DNA from 2 places in the Streptomyces sp. NPDC050085 genome. Region 2 is predicted to be linked to the other one. Evidence: riboswitches for the same ligand, from Rfam matches in the RefSeq annotation. Region 2 holds a riboswitch; the other holds the start of a gene.
What was found. A riboswitch is a leader RNA that binds a small molecule or an ion and turns the genes downstream of it on or off. The one in region 2 is predicted to bind ZMP and ZTP.
Positions count from the first base shown of each region.

Region 1: another riboswitch for ZMP and ZTP. It lies ahead of ACIBUY_RS27120 (bifunctional 5,10-methylenetetrahydrofolate dehydrogenase/5,10-methenyltetrahydrofolate cyclohydrolase); the one in region 2 lies ahead of ACIBUY_RS19210 (glycine hydroxymethyltransferase).

Region 1 is NZ_JBITJZ010000007.1:383,422-391,514, forward strand. Features, by position in the region: gene ACIBUY_RS27095 (maleylpyruvate isomerase N-terminal domain-containing protein) at 1-486, shown strand, start outside; gene ACIBUY_RS27100 (MFS transporter) at 510-1,808, shown strand; gene ACIBUY_RS27105 (hypothetical protein) at 1,851-2,081, shown strand; gene ACIBUY_RS27110 (endonuclease/exonuclease/phosphatase family protein) at 2,078-2,935, opposite strand; gene ACIBUY_RS27115 (VanZ family protein) at 3,098-3,784, opposite strand; gene ACIBUY_RS27120 (bifunctional 5,10-methylenetetrahydrofolate dehydrogenase/5,10-methenyltetrahydrofolate cyclohydrolase) at 3,870-4,730, opposite strand; ZMP/ZTP riboswitch at 4,750-4,835, opposite strand; gene ACIBUY_RS27125 (hypothetical protein) at 4,957-5,391, shown strand; gene ACIBUY_RS27130 (ABC transporter ATP-binding protein) at 5,396-6,154, opposite strand; gene mdlC (benzoylformate decarboxylase) at 6,164-7,774, opposite strand; gene ACIBUY_RS27140 (ABC transporter permease) at 7,771-8,093, opposite strand, start outside.
Region 2 is NZ_JBITJZ010000004.1:654,517-662,609, reverse strand. Features, by position in the region: gene ACIBUY_RS19230 (hypothetical protein) at 1-173, opposite strand, end outside; gene ACIBUY_RS19225 (hypothetical protein) at 305-694, shown strand; gene ACIBUY_RS19220 (glutathionylspermidine synthase family protein) at 702-1,901, shown strand; gene rocD (ornithine--oxo-acid transaminase) at 2,040-3,227, opposite strand; ZMP/ZTP riboswitch at 3,415-3,501, shown strand; gene ACIBUY_RS19210 (glycine hydroxymethyltransferase) at 3,563-5,038, shown strand; gene ACIBUY_RS19205 (hypothetical protein) at 5,121-5,729, opposite strand; gene ACIBUY_RS19200 (hypothetical protein) at 5,961-6,779, opposite strand; gene ACIBUY_RS19195 (sigma-70 family RNA polymerase sigma factor) at 6,751-7,350, opposite strand; gene trpS (tryptophan--tRNA ligase) at 7,570-8,093, shown strand, end outside.

The DNA of each region.
Region 1 (8,093 bases), on a different contig from region 2:
GACGGCGCACCCACCGCGGACGCGGCCGGCTACTGGATCGACGACGAACCCGACGGCGGTGAGGGCCCGCCCGACGCACTCGTGCCGCGGCTCGCCGCCGCGTACGGCGAGCCGCGCTGGCTGAAGTTCCACTTCGACGACCTGGGTGCGGCCGCAGGCCGGGCCGCGGAGCTCGCCGACCCCGCCGCGCGCGTCAGCACCGCCGGCAAGACACTGACCGTCGCCGACTACCTGTCCGCGTACGTACTCGAATGGACACTGCACCACCTGGACCTCGTCGCCCATCGCCCCGCGGCCGGCGAACCGCCCGCCGCGTCCCTGGCGGGCGCCCGCACGCTGCTGGAGCGGATCGCCGGCGGACCGCTGCCCGCCGAGCTGAGCGACAAGAACGCCCTGCTCATCGGCACCGGCAGGCGCGCCCCGACCGAGCGGGAGCGGGCGCTGCTGACCGGCTGCGACGCGAAGCTGCCGGTCGCGCTGGGCTGAGTGACGGGGAGGGGGGCGCGGCGGTGACGGAAGTGGCGAAGGACGTGCCGGAGGTCGTTTCGGGGACCGGCCGGCCGGGCCTGTGGCGGCAGCGGGACTTCATGCTGCTGTGGAGCGGCCAGACCATCAGCGAGACGGGAACGGCGGTCACCGAGGTCGCGCTGCCGCTGCTCGCGGTCGTCGCGCTCGACGCCAGCACGCTCCAGGTCGGACTGCTGACCGCGGCCACCACGCTGGCGTTCGTGCTGATCGCGCTGCCCGCCGGCGCGATGGTGGACGGCGCCGCCAAGCGCTCGATCATGATCGCCTGCAACGTCCTGCGACTGGTCATCATCGGCTCGGTCCCGCTGGCAGCGGCATTCGGCGCCCTGACGCTTGCGCAGCTCTACGTCGTCGCGGTGACGGCGGGCGTGTGCTCGGTGTTCTTCGACGTCTCGTACCAGAGCTACGTGCCGTCCTTGGTCCGCGGCGACGACCTGATGGACGCCAACGGCAAGCTCGGCACCACCCAGGCGTTCGCCCAGCTCGGCGGGCCGAGTCTGGGCGGAGGCCTGGTCGCCCTGTTCGGGGCCGCGGGCGCGATGACCGCCGACGCGGCCTCCTACGCGGTCTCGGCCCTGTCGATGCTCGGGATCAGGGCCCGGGAGGAGCCGCCGCCCGCGCGGGCGCCGGACGAGACGATGCGGCGTCGGATCGCCGAGGGCCTCACGTTCGTCTTCGGGCACGTCATCCTGCGCAGGATCGTGGCGTGCACGGCCACCGCGAACCTGTTCGGCGGCATGTCCACGGCGCTGTCCATGGTGTTCCTCGTCCGCGTCCTTCATGTGCGTCCCGCGCTGACCGGGCTGATCATGGCGGGCGCGGCGCTCGGCGGGATCGCCGGGGGAGTGTGTGCCGGCCGGCTCGCCAGGAGGATCGGCACGGCCCGCATCATCTGGGTGTCGATGCTGGTCTTCGACGCCCCGGAGGTCGTCGCTGCGGCCGCGTGGCAGGGCTGGGGCGTGCTGCTTTTCCCGCTGGGCTGCGGCATCGCGTACTTCTCCGGGATGGTCTACAACGTCGCCCAGCTCAGCTACCGGCAGTCGGTGACGCCGCCGGAGCTGATGGGCCGGATGAACGCGGCCGTCCGCTGGGTCGTGTGGGGCACCCTGCCGCTCGGCGCCGTCCTGGGCGGGGCGCTCGGCACCCTGATCGGGGTGCGGCCCGCGCTCTGGGTGGCGTTCATCGGCTCCTGGGCGGCCGGCTGGTTCGTGTTCTTCTCGCCGCTGCGCCGCATGCGCGACGTACCGGCCCCGGACTCCTTGCCGAGCGCTCCGCCGTAGGGCCACCTAGTGTGAAGACTCCCCAGGTGAGGAGCGCTCCCCATGGCAGCAGACATAGCGGGGCCGTGCTGCTTGTACTGCAAGGACGAGGACGTACGGGTGCTGGCCATTCAGGCCGGACTGCGGGAGAAGGTCACGGTCCCGCGGTGGCTGTCGGAGCAGACGGCGCCGTTCCGTGAGCATCCGCCGCGGGCGATAGTGGACTGCGGCCGCTGCGGACGGATCTCGGCGACCACGGTCGCGGCGCGCTGGCTCACGGACGACCCGATCTAGCGGGCGGGCCGGGACACGTCCAGGTCGGCGTAGAACTGATGGTGGTCCGAGTAGTCGCTGGGATGCACATGGGCGGCGCGCGCGGTGATGCCGCGCAGGAAGACGTAGTCGAACTTGCTCTCCCAGTCGGTGGTCGGTTCGCAGGTACCGACCGCGGCGGGGCCGCAGTCGGGGTCCGCGTCGGCGGCCACCGTCCACATCTTGTCGAGCTCGGACGTGTCCGGCACGGCGTTGAAGTCGCCGAGGACGATCGCGCGTTCGTGCCGGGCGACTTCGGGCGCCAGTACGTCGACCTGCGTGGCCCGGACCGCTTCCTGGCGGCGCTGGGCGAGGTGGGTGTTGAAGACCCGGACGGGCCGGCCGTCCACCTCGGTGGTGACGGCGATGTACCCGCGGTCCTCCGACCCGCCGTCGGGATACTCCGCGGTGACGCGGTCGGTCATCGGCGCAGCGGACAGGATCGCCTGTCCGAAACCGCCCGGGTTCCAGGGCCAGCCACCGCAACGGCCGAGGCTCTGCAGGACCGACCCGTACGTGACGTGGTAGTCGAGGCCGTAGAACTTCCGCAGATAGCCCCGGATCTCCTCGACGTCCCGCACGCACGCTTCCTGCATGCCGATGACCTGCGGCGCGTACGTGGCGATGTCCGCCGCCCGGCCGAGGTTGAACCCGCTGTCCGTGCAGGGGTTGCAGAGGTTCCACGTCATGACCCGGTTCGGGACGACGGCCTGGACGGCGCCGGCCGGCAGCGGTTTGCCGATGAGGGCGCCGCCGGGCGCGCTGGGGCCGATGAGCACCACGCAGAGCACGGCCATGACACCCGCGAACAACCCTGTGCCCCGTCCGAGCACCATCGCCTCCTCAGAATGGATGCCCACAGCATCACCCGGAGTCTTCGTGATCGACAATATGGCGCGAATCAGCGGCGTCACGTGCGAACCACTGCTTCTGCCCACGGACTTCCGGAAGTTCCCGCCGAGCCGCAGGAGCGCCTCGGTGGGCGCCGGGGGAGGAGGTCAAGCAGCGGCACACGTCGCCGACGTGGGCGACGACGTGCGCCACCAGCGGCGCGACGCGAGACCGGCCAGCACGGCGCCCGCCGTGTTGACCAGGACGTCGTCCACGGACGACACCCGGTCCAGACGCAGGACGGACTGGGCGGTCTCGACCAGGATCGAGGAGCCCGCCGCGAGCGCCACGATCCGCGGCAAGGACGCCAGTGCCGACCACCGCATCGGGGCGAAGAAGCCCAGTGACGCGAAGACCAGCAGATTGCCGAGAATGCCGAGCGTCCCCATCGTGGCCAGGTCCCGCAGCGGCACCAGGCTCACCCGGAGCGGGGCCGTGCCGGGCGCCGATCCCGGCATCAGGGTCAGCCACAGGAACGGCACCGTGCCGTGGACCATGCCGACCTCGGCCAGCGACCGCCGCGTCGCGTCCGGGACACCGGCGGCGCGCCGACGCCGCGCCAGCAGCCACACCAGCAGCGCGGACAGCGGCACGGCGACCACGGTCATGAGCACGACTCCGTTGAACGTGTCGTAGCAGCCGTGCCACCGCCCCTGCACGCACTGCGGAGCGGCCATCATGAGCGGCCCCCGTACGACGAACAGGGCGCCCGCCAGGACGAGGAGCGCCGGCCCGAAGAGCGTGATCGCGTGCGTGCGGCGGGGCGGTGGCGACAGGGGTACCTCGTGGTTCATGAACCCATTGGAGACGGAGGGCTGTTGCGACGGCGTATGCCGTTTTCGATACGCCCGCGATACACGGTCCCTCGCTCCGGCGGGCTCACACCCCCAGCTGCTGCCGTGCCGCCCGTACCGTCTGCTCGAGCAGTACGGCGATCGTCATCGGGCCGACACCGCCCGGCACCGGCGTGATCAGGCTCGCCCGCTCGACGGCGGAGTCGAAGTCGACGTCGCCGACGTTGCCCGGGTTGTAGCCGGCGTCGATCACCACGGCGCCCGGCTTGATGTCGGCGCCCCGGATGAAGCGGGGCCTGCCGACCGCGGCGATCAGCACGTCGGCCGCCCGGACGTGCGCGGAGAGATCGGCGGTGCGCGAGTGGCAGTACGTCACCGTGGCGTCGCGGCCGAGCAGCAGCAGGCCCGCGGGCTTGCCGAGGATGGCGCTGCGGCCGACCACCACGGCGTGCTTGCCGGTGAGGTCCACGTCGTACGCGTCGAGCAGCCGCATGATGCCGCCGGGGGTGCAGGACACGAAGCCGGGCAGGCCGAACCCCATGGCAGCGAAGGAGTGCATGGTCACCCCGTCGACGTCCTTGTCCGGGGCGATCGCCTCGAACGCGGCCCGCTCGTCGATGCCCGGGCCCACGGGGTGCTGGAGCAGGATGCCGTGCACGTCCGGGTCCTGCGAGAGCCCGGTGATCGTGGCCACGAGCTCCTCGGTCGTCGTCGTGGCGGGCAGCGCCACGTGACGCGAGCGGATCCCGGCCTTCTCGCAGCGCCGCTGCTTCATGCGTACGTACGTCACGGACGCGGGGTCCTCACCGACCAGCACGGTCGCCAGGCACGGCGAGGTTCCGGTACGCCGCTGCAGCTCCGCGGCGTCGGCGGCGGCCGTTTCGGTGATGCGCCGGGCGAGCGCGGTGCCGTCCATGGGACGGGCGGTGGGGGACGGGTGGGTCATGGGGTACTCCCGGGGTCGAACGAGTCGCCCAGGCGCGCGGCATCCGACCGATGTCAGGCCGCTCCCCGGTGGTACTCCACCCCAGCGCCAGTCACGGCCCGCCGACCAGCTTATCCGCGGAACCGGCGTGCGAAGTGCCCGCCCATCAACTCCGCGGCCCCCCGCGGGTTCCAGCCGGATGCGAAGGTGGTCGGGAGCAGTGGGTCGACGGCGTGGAGGGGCGGGCATGGCGGACTGGGGGCTGGTCGTCGAGACGACCGTGGGGTCGGGGGACCGCAAGCACATCGAGGGCCGGGTGCTCGCCCACGTGCGGGGTGCCCGCGAGGACGCCCTCGCCGAGCTGCGGCGGCAGGCGTCCGCGTACCGGCCGACGCACCCGCTCAGTCCGAAACGGCGTCGCCTGTACCGGCACGGCGACGGGTTCCTGCTCGTGGTCGACGGCGCGTGGCAGTCCTTCACCACGCGGTTCACGCTGGCCGAGCTCGTCGAGGACTCCGCGGCGCCTGCGCCCGCGCCCGTACCGGAGCAGCAGTCGGAGCCGCAGCCGCAGCCGCAGCCGCAGCCGGAACCGGAGGACACCGTTCCGTCGGAGCCCGTCGCGCGGTACGACGACGGTGTGCCGGTGAAGCCCTCCTGGTGGGGGCGGTCCGATCTGTCGTGAGGCGTCAGGGCCGGTCCGGGGTGCGTACCGCCCGGCCGACCTCGGCCCGCAGGCGGACGAACTCCGGCAGGCCGCGCGTCGCGATCTGGTCGCGTTTCACGGGGAGTTCGACCGCCAGGTCGCGGACGACGCGGGAGTCGGGGCCGGGGGAGAGGACGACGACGCGGTCGCCGACGTAGACGCTCTCGTCGATGTCGTGCGTGACGAACACGATCGTCGTGCCGTCGGTGCGGTGCACCTCCAGGAGCAGGTCCTCCAGGTCCTCGCGGGTCTGCGCGTCCAGCGAGCCGAAGGGTTCGTCCATGAGCAGCAGCGAGGGCCGCACGACCAGGGCGCGGGCGATCGCGACCCGCTGCTGCATGCCCCCGGACAGCTGCCAGGGGTGGCTGCGCGTCGAGGTGCGCAGTCCGACGCGCTCCAGGATGCGTTCGGCCGCGGCGTGCCGCTCGGCCCGGCGCAGGCCCTGGCGGCGCAGCGGCAGCGCCACGTTGTCGCGGACCGTGAGCCACGGCAGCAGCGAGCGGCCGTAGTCCTGGAAGACGACGGCGAGCCGGTCGGGGACGCCCGTGACCACGGTGCCGTCGACGGTGACGGTGCCCGCGCGCACCGGCAGCAGTCCGGCGACGGTCCGCAGCAGGGTCGACTTTCCGCAGCCCGACGGGCCGACGACGCACAGGAGTTGACCGTCCGGGACGGTCAGGGACACGTCGTGCAGGACGCGGCGCTCGCCGTAGGACTGGCTGACGGAGTCGAGTCGGAGCATGCCGTGACGTCACCCCGCCCAGGGTTCGTAGAGCACGCCCTCGGTCCCGGTGACGCGCAGGTGCAGCAGGTGCGGGCCGTCGTCGTCGCCGAGCGACGTCACCGCGCGGTCCAGGGCCTTGCCGAGGTCCTGCGGGCGGTCCGCGAAGTCGGCCGCGCAGCCGAACGACGCGGCGAGGTGCGCGAAGTCGATGCCGCCGATGTCCGTGCCCGGCACCGACGGGATGCCGATGCGGCGACCGAGCGCACGCACCGCCCCGTAGCCGCCGTTGTCGAGGATCACGAACGTGACCGGTGCGCGGTGCCGGGCCGCCGTCCACAGGGCCTGCACCGAGTACAGCGCCGAGCCGTCGCCCAGGACGCAGACCACGCGCCGCCGGTCGGCGAGCGCGCGCCCGACGGCCAGCGGCAGGCCCCAGCCGAGCGCGCCGCTGCCCGCGGTGAGGAAGCCGCCCGGCAGATCGATCGGCACGCGCGCGTGCAGCGCCGCGCGATGGCTGGGGGCCTCCTCGACGAGCACCCGGTCGTGGGGGAGCCGCCGGTGGAGCTGGTCGAGGACGAGCTCCGGAGTCAGCCGGTCGGCGGGGGCGACGGGCGCGGGCGTGCCGCGCGGCGGTGGTGGTTCGCGGTCCGACGGGCCCACCAGCGCGGCCAGTTGGGCCAGCGCGGGGCGCAGCGTGGTGACCAGGCTCGTGCCCGTGGGCAGCCACGCCGCCTGCGCCGGGTCGCAGTCCAGGTGGAAGAGCTCGGTGCCGGGCGCGAGCAGCGGGCCGTCGTCGGCCACGTGGTAGGTGAACACGGGGGTGCCGAGCGCGACCACCACGTCGTACGGCTCCAGGCGCTCGGCCAACTGCCCCGGTACCGGCGGCAGGAAGCCCTGGAAGAGCGGGTGCGACTCGGGAAAGCCCGAGCGGCCCGACAGCGGGCTGATCCACACCCCCGCACGGATCCGCTCGGCCAGCGCGAGGGCCTCGGGCAGCGCGGCCTCGTCCTCGACGCCCTGGCCGACGACGAGTGCGGGCCGCGCGCAGGCGTCGAGCCTGGCGGCGAGCGCGGCCAGCGCGGCGGGCTCCGCGGTGAACCCGCCGTGCACCGCGCGGGGTTCGACCGGCTGCGCCGCGTGGTCCCAGTCGTCCTCGGGAACGGACACGAACGCCGGGCCGCGCGGATGGGTCATCGCGATGCGGTGCGCCTCGGCGAGGACGGCGGGCACATCGGCGGCCCGCTCCGGCTGCCGCGCGAACTTCACGTACGGGCGCGGGAACCGGTCCGGTTCGTCGGCGCCGAGGAAGGGCCGCAGCTGGATCAGGGAGCGTGCCTGCTGACCGGCGACGATGACCAGCGGCACCCGGTCGCGGTACGCGTTGAAGACGGCACCGAGCGCGTGTCCGACCCCGCCCGCCGAGTGCAGGCTGACGAACGCGGCGCGCCCCGTGCCGAGCGCGTGCCCCGCGGCCATCGCGACCGCCGTGGACTCCTGGAGCCCGAGGACGTAGGTGAAGTCGTCGGGCCAGTCGCGGAACATGCGCAGTTCCGTGGAGCCCGGATTGCCGAAGACGGTGGTCATGCCGGTGGCGCGCAGCAGCCGGACGACCGCTTCCAGGACCGTCGTTGTCGTCATGCCGTCCTCCGTGTGCCGAGCAGCCGCTTCTCCAGCGCCAGCAGGCACGTGTTGAGTACGAAGCCGAGGACGCCGAGGAGCGTCAGCGCCGCCCACACGGTGAGCAGGTCCGACCGGGACTGGGCGTCGGTGAGCGTGAAGCCGATCCCGTTCTCCGTGCCCGGCAGCAGCTCCGAGAACACCATCAGGATCAGCGCGAGCGACAGGCTGAGCCGCAGTCCGGCGAAGATGCGGGGGAGCGCGGACGGCACGATCACGTACCAGAGGCGCTCGGCCCCGGTGAGCCGCAGCACGGCGGCGACCTCCAGGCGCAGCGGAT
Region 2 (8,093 bases):
AACCCCAGGCCGTCGAGCCCGAGCCCCGCGACATAACGCCACTGCCGCAACGCCCGCATCAGCAGCGCCGCATCCACTCCGGACCCGGTCCCGGGCTCCGCGGCCCGGGCCGCCATCGCCTGGAGCACCGAGGCCGTACCGAAGCAGACCGCGGATCCCAGCGCGCAAATCATTCCAAGGGGCACAAAGTGACTGTAGAGGAAGGGGAGTCGGACCTATAGCGGGAGGGGGTGGGCGCGAGGGGCCCGTGGTCTTCTACGCTGACCGCCGACATGCACGAGGCAGAGACGGGGGAGTTGCACCGATGGCGGAGAAACGAAGGCGGCTTCGGTCCAGCACCGTGGTGCTCGGCGGCATGGGCGTCCTCGCCACGGCCCTGACCTCCTGCGGCTCGGATCCGGATCGGCGCTGCGTGGACCGGGACAGCTACGACGCGGTCACCGGGTACAAGATCGTCGGCGACCAGTACTGCAAGAGCGGGTCGGGACCCACCACGGGCGGCAAGGGCCGCAAGGCCGGCACGGGCACCGGCAGCAGTGCGAGCGGCACCGGCCGCAGCGGTCGGGTCGACGGAGCCTGGTACTACGACGCCGACGTCAGCGGGAGCCATGCCGACTCCGGCACCTTCAGTCGCAGCGAGGCAGTCGACCGGGGTGGCTTCGGCTGCTCGGGCTCCGGCTCAGGAGGTGGCTGAACCAGCGATGCGGCGCCACACCATCCAGCCCCGCGACGGCTGGCAGCAGACCGTCGAGGAACAGGGGTTGATCTACCCGCTCACCCGCTACCCGGACGACTCCCTTCGCCCCTACTGGGACGAGAGCGCCTATTACGAGTTCTCCCTTCCCGAGGTGGAGGCGCTGGAGGAGGTCGTCGAGGAACTGCACGGGATGTGCCTGGCGGCGGCCGAGCATCTGGTCACCCAGGACCGCCTCGCCGACCTGGGCATCACCGAGCCGCGCCTCGCCTCACTGGTGTCCGAGTCCTGGCACCGGCGCGATGAACTCCCCTCCCTGTACGGCCGGTTCGACCTGCACTACGACGGCCGCACCGGAGCCCCGGCAAAGCTCCTGGAGTACAACGCCGACACCCCCACCTCCCTCGTCGAGGCCGCCAGTCCCCAATGGTTCTGGATGGAGGAGCGCTTCCCCGGAGCCGACCAGTGGAACTCCCTCCACGAGCGGCTGATCGAAGCCTGGAAGAAGCAGGCCCCACTCCTCCCGCCCGGCAGCCCGCTGCACTTCGCGCACTCCGCCGCCGACGAACTCGGCGAGGACCTGATGACCGTGGCCTACCTGCGTGAAACGGCCGAGCAGGCGGGACTGGACACAGCGGCCATCTCCATGGAGGACATCGGCTGGGACCCGCTGTCGCGGCGCTTCGTCGACAAGAAGCTCCGCTTCATCCGCAGCTGTTTCAAGCTCTATCCCTGGGAGTGGCTGACCACTGACCGCTTCGCTCCGCAGGTCCTGGACACCCTCGACAACGGCGGCGGCACCGGCACCACCCTGTGGATCGAGCCCGCCTGGAAGATGCTCCTGTCCAACAAGGCCCTGCTGGCGGTGCTCTGGGAACTCTTCCCGGGCCATCCGAACCTCCTTCCCGCCTATCTGGACGGCCCCCGCGAACTGGCCCACACCACCGGGTACGTCGCCAAGCCCCTCCTCGGCCGCGAAGGCGCGGGCGTCACCCTTCACCCGCCGGACAGCCCACAGGCCGTAGCCGGCTCTCTTGAAGAGGCTTACTGCTACCAGGAGTTGAGTCCACTGCCCGACTTCGACGGCAATCGCGTGGTGCTCGGCGCCTGGGTCGTGGAGAACGAAGCGGCGGGTCTCGGCATCCGCGAGTCCTCCGGCCCGGTCACGGACGAGTACGCCCGCTTTCTGCCCCACGTCATCCTCTAGAGGCCGACCGGTGGTCGAGCCCGGGCCGCCGACCCCGGACCCGACCACGCGCCTCGCCCCGCTGGGCGTCATCACTCTTCAGGTGTCAAGGAACTCTCGGCGACTCCAGAACTGTCCGGAGTCTCCGGGCGCCGCCGTTCATACGCCGAGTACCGCACGGAGCTGGTCGAGCCCCCAGTCGAGATCCTCCTTACTGATCACCAGCGGCGGAGCGATCCGGATCGTGGAGCCATGGGTGTCCTTCACGAGCACCCCGCGGTCCATCAACTTCTCCGAGATCTCGCGGCCCGTCCCGTACGCCGGATCGATGTCGACTCCGGCCCACAGGCCACGGCCCCGGACCTCGCTCACCTTGCCCGTGCCGGTCAACAGCCCCAGTTCGGTGTGCAGATGCTCGCCCAGCTCCGCGGCCCGCTGCTGGAACTCCCCGCCGCGCAGCATCGCAATCACCTCGAGGGCGACAGCACACGCGAGCGGATTGCCGCCGAACGTCGATCCGTGCTCGCCCGGCCGGAACACCCCCAGCACCGCCGTGCTCGACACCACCGCCGACACGGGCACGACACCGCCGCCGAGCGCCTTGCCCAGCACATACATGTCGGGCACCACACCCTCGTGCTCGCAGGCGAACGTCCGCCCCGTCCGCCCGAGCCCCGACTGGATCTCGTCCGCGATGAACAGCACGCTGCGCTCGCGCGTCAACTGCCTGACCCCAGCGAGGTATCCGGCAGGCGGCACGAGCACCCCCGCCTCGCCCTGGATCGGCTCCAGCAGGACCGCGACCGTGTCCTCCGTGACCGCATCCCGCAGCGCCGCCAGGTCCCCGTACGGGACGATGTCGAACCCCGGCGTGTAGGGCCCGAAGTCCGCCCGGGCCTCCGGATCCGTGGAGAAGCTGACGATCGTCGTCGTACGGCCGTGGAAGTTGTCGCTCGCGACCACGATCCGGGCCCGGCCGTCGGGCACCCCCTTGACGCGGTACCCCCACTTCCGGGCGGTCTTCACAGCGGTCTCGACCGCCTCCGCGCCCGTGTTCATCGGCAGCACCATCTCCATGCCGCACAACTCGGCGAGCTGAGTGCAGAATTCGGCGAACCTGTCGTGATGGAACGCCCGGGAGGTCAGCGTGACCCGCTCCAACTGGGCCTTGGCCGCCTCGATCAGCCGCCGGTTCCCGTGCCCGAAGTTGAGCGCGGAGTATCCGGCGAGCATGTCCAGATAGCGGCGTCCCTCGACGTCCGTCATCCATGCGCCCTCCGCCGTGGCGACGACGACGGGCAGTGGGTGGTAGTTGTGCGCGCTGTGCTCGTCGGAGGCGGCAATCAACCTCTCCGTAGCGGCACCAGGGTCCCCGGCGGTGGGGGGAGGAGTCACAGAAGTCACGGGATCTCCGTTCTTACGGCTCTGAGGGCCTTGCGGCTCTTACGGCGCGAGACGGGTTTGTGGCCCTTTCCTATCGTCGCTCGCATCCTGGACGTGGAAACCTCGCGCACCGGCGCGCCCGGTAGTGTGATGCCAGGGCCGTGACTGGCGCGCTGGGATGGGACCGACCATCGGGGAGCGGCCCGTGAACTGTGTGCCGTGCGCCTGGGCCGAACCGTGCACTGCCCCTCGAGCCCGACATCACGCGGGCAGGGGAGAACCCGTCCCGGAGGTCCTTCATGCCAGAGCCCACTCATTCTTCCTCCTCTGCGTCCACCGGTCTGTCCACTGAGTCCGTCGCCTTCCGCAGCGCCCTCGACGTGATCCGGAGTGTGGAACCCCGGGTCGCCGACGCCATCGGCCAGGAGATCGCCGACCAGCGCGAGATGCTCAAGCTGATCGCCAGCGAGAACTACGCCTCTCCGGCCACCCTGCTGGCGATGGGCAACTGGTTCAGCGACAAGTACGCCGAAGGCACCGTCGGCCGTCGCTTCTACGCGGGCTGCCGCAACGTCGACACCGTCGAGTCCCTGGCCGCCGAGCACGCGCGCGAACTCTTCGGGGCCCAGCACGCGTACGTCCAGCCGCACTCCGGCATCGACGCCAACCTCGTCGCCTTCTGGGCCGTCCTCGCCGACCGCGTCGAGGCCCCCGCCCTGCAGCGGGCCGGCGTGCGCAACGTGAACGACCTCGGCGACGCCGACTGGGCCGAACTGCGCCAGGCCTTCGGCAACCAGCGCATGCTCGGCATGTCCCTGGACGCCGGCGGCCACCTCACCCACGGGTTCCGGCCCAACATCTCCGGCAAGATGTTCGACCAGCGCAGCTATGGCACCGACCCGGCCACCGGACTCCTGGACTATGAAGCGCTGCGCGCGACGGCCCGCGAGTTCAAGCCGCTGATCATCGTCGCCGGATACTCCGCGTACCCGCGCCTGGTGAACTTCCGCATCATGCGGGAGATCGCCGACGAGGTCGGGGCGACGCTGATGGTCGACATGGCGCACTTCGCCGGCCTCGTCGCCGGCAAGGTCCTCACCGGCGACTTCGACCCGGTGCCGCACGCCCAGATCGTCACCACGACCACCCACAAGTCGCTGCGCGGCCCGCGCGGCGGCATGGTCCTGTGCGACGACTCGCTCGCCGACCAGGTCGACCGCGGCTGTCCGATGGTGCTGGGCGGCCCGCTGCCGCACGTCATGGCAGCCAAGGCCGTGGCCCTCGCGGAGGCCCGCCGCCCCGACTTCCGCGACTACGCCCAGGCCGTCGTCGACAATGCCCGCGCCCTCGCCGAAGGGCTCACCCGACGCGGCGCCACCCTGGTCACCGGTGGTACGGACAACCACCTCAATCTGATCGATGTCGCCACCTCCTACGGTCTGACCGGCCGTCAGGCCGAGTCCGCGCTCCTTGATTCCGGCATCGTCACCAACCGCAACGCGATCCCCGCCGATCCGAACGGCGCCTGGTACACCTCCGGCATCCGCATCGGCACTCCCGCGCTCACCACCCGCGGCCTGGGCGCGGCCGAGATGGACGAGATCGCCGCACTCATCGACCGTGTCCTCACGGCGGCCGAGCCCGGCACCACCAGCAAGGGCGCCCCCTCCAAGGCCCAGCACGTCCTGGAGACCAAGGTCTCCGACGAGGTGTCGCAGCGGGCCGCCGACCTTCTCGCCGGCTTCCCGCTCTACCCCGCCGTCGACCTCACCTGAGTGCTGACCGCCGCCTCCGAACGGGATCTCCCAGCAGGAGGCGGCGGCGTCGATGAGCCCAAGGCCCTGCTCCTCGCGGCGGTCACATGTCCCGCAGCTCCTGCCGAGGCCCTGGCTCCCTGCGCCCGCGCGCCGGAGCGAACGTCTCCGGCAGACGTATGAGCAGCGGCCGCAGCAGCAGGGCTGCCGCTGCCCCGGCGGCCAGACCGGGCAGCGCCCACCACCAGTCGGTTCCCCCGCCCTGCGATGTCGACGCGGTCGCGGCCGGCGCGGTGGCATCGGTGCCCGGATCCGCCACGGCCGGAGCCGCGGATGTCTCCGGGGTGGGAAAGATGGGTGAGACGCCTCCTGGCACCCGCTTGCCCATCACGCCCAACTTGCGCAACAGCGCCCGCAGTTCAGCCGGCTTCTGGGCCTTGTGCCAGTAACCGTTGTACGACTTCGGGACGCTCGTGGACGTGTGGATCCAGACGTCCATGCTGCGCGGAGTGTCCGGGTAGACCCGGTCCACGCGCCATGGCTGCACGTCATGGATCATCCACGTCACATTGAGCTGCCGTCCCGCAGCGACGCCGAGTCCGGGAGGCACGGTCTCCTGTCCCATGTCTGACTCGCCGAGCAGGGCGCTCAGTTGGTCGTACGCCTTGTCACTGAAGTAGAGCGACTTGCTCTGCAAGCTCTCCGGCGACACGACGAGGACGCTCGTCGGTCCGCCGGCCACAGCTTGCGTCCCACTCAGAAGGATCATGGCCAGTGCGGCTGTCAGCGCTGCGGCCAGCGCCGCCCATCTCCGTACCGTACGCATCCGAACCCCCAGCCGATCTCCGGCGCGGCCCCTCCGCGCTGGTTTCACTTCTGGTACACCGCTCGAGCGGTCCGGGTTCCCAATCCGGCGGCACGTCTTTCGACGCCAGGACAGGCTCTAGCGCGGTTCGCGAACCGATCTGGCGACCTTCAGCGCCTCGTCCTGGGACGCGATCCCTTCCAGGCGCAACGTGAGCCGGCCCTCGGACGTCCACAGCAGAGTCGGTCCAGCCGTCCGCTCCGTCCGCTTCCACTGGTCGCCCTGTGGGTCGAACATCCAGAAGGTCAGTCGGTGCTCGCCGGTGAACCACAGTCCGGTGTCGCCACGCACCGTCACCCAACGGGGCGGAACCGGGATCGTCTTGGCGAAGCCGATGTCCAGCGTGGCCGGATACTCGTCGAGCCGTATCGTCCGACCCGTCTCGCGCCAGCACAGGGTGAGCAGAGCACGATGGCCCGGCTCGCCGGTGACAGAGATTCCGTCGGGCGACCCCAGCTCGGTCGGGATCATCGGCCGAAACCCTGCCCGGCGCACAGCCTGCTCCATGGAGAGGGAGGGGCTGCAGCCAGGGATCTGGGCACCGGTCGACGGCGTCGCCGAAGGGTCGTAGCGCACTTCGACGCCGCCGAAGCCGAACCAGTCCGCGACCGCGGCCCGCACCGGAGGCGTGAGCACGGCGACCGTCGCCACGCCGCACAGGGCAGCGGTGAGCACGCGCCGGCGCAGTCGCGCCCAGCGTCGTATCCGGCGAAGGAGCCGTCGAGGCCCTGGCGGCTCGGCGACAGGCGTGGGCACACGCTCGGCGAGTATCTGCGCCAGGACACGCTCCGCCATCGTCTCGCCCGCGCCGTCCGACCCCTCCATGAGGCGACCCAGCGAGCGCAGCTCGTCGGGCAGCCCCGGGTCCTCATCGCGCCGCTCGCCCACGTCTGTCACCTCCCTTCCTCAGCCGCTGCGCCGGTACCGATGAGGAATTCTGTCCCGCGGGCAGCAACTGGCCGAGCTTGTGCAGCGCACGATTGAGCCGGGACTTGACCGTGCCACGCGGCCAGCCGAGTGCCTGCGCCGTCTCCACCTCGTCCATCTCCAGCAGATAGCGATAGGTGACGACGAGCCGATGCTCCTCGCTCAGCAACTCCAGCGCGGCCAGCAGCTCCGACCGGCGTTCTATCTCGATCGCGGCGACCGCCGGGTCGGCCGCCTCCGGTATCAGCGGCTCGGCCTCGGCCATCGCGGCCTCCCGGCCGACGGCGGAGCGATGCCGCCCTGCCGATCTCACTGTGTTCCTCGTCTCATTGGCGACGATCTTGAGCAGCCACGGTCGGAAGGCCGAGCCGTCCCTGAATCGTCCCAAGCTGCAATACGCCTTGAAGAAGGACTGCTGTACGACGTCCTCCGCGTCCGCCCCTGCGCCCAGCGCTGTCGCTGCGCGCAGGGCGATCCCGGTGAAAGCGCGGACCAACTCCGCGTACGCCTCCGGCTCTCCGGCGCGCACGCGGGCGATCACCGCACCCTCGTCGACGACGCGGCCCCCCTCCAGGACTTCCCCCTGTGCCCTCACACCTTTGATACACCGGCCGAGGGTGATCGGTTCCCACCCGTCACGCACGAGTTCTCACAGCCCGTCACGCGTTGGCCCGCGGTGAGCGCACCACGTCCCTGCTTGGCGTGCACGCGTCGCACACCGGGCCCCGAGCAATGAGAGACACCTGAGAGAATGAGGGGCATGGCCTCTGACAGTCCTCGTGTGCTCTCCGGAATCCAGCCCACCGCAGGCTCGTTCCACCTCGGCAACTACCTCGGCGCGGTCCGCCAGTGGGTGGCGCTGCAGGAGTCCCATGACGCCTTCTACATGGTGGTGGACCTGCACGCGATCACGGTTCCGCAGGATCCGAAGGAACTGCGTGCGAACACGCGTCTTGCCGCCGCCCAGCTCCTGGCCGCCGGCCTCGATCCGGAGCGCTGCACGCTGTTCGTCCAGAGCCACGTCCCCGAGCACGCTCAGCTCGCCTGGGTCATGAACTGCCTCACAGGCTTCGGCGAGGCCAGCCGTATGACCCAGTTCAAGGACAAGTCCGCGAAGCAGGGTGCCGACCGTGCGTCCGTCGGCCTGTTCACGTACCCGATCCTGCAGGTCGCGGACATCCTGCTGTACCAGGCCAACCAGGTTCCGGTCGGCGAGGACCAGCGGCAGCACATCGAGCTGACCCGTGACCTCGCGACGCGCTTCAACGGCCGCTTCGGTGACAC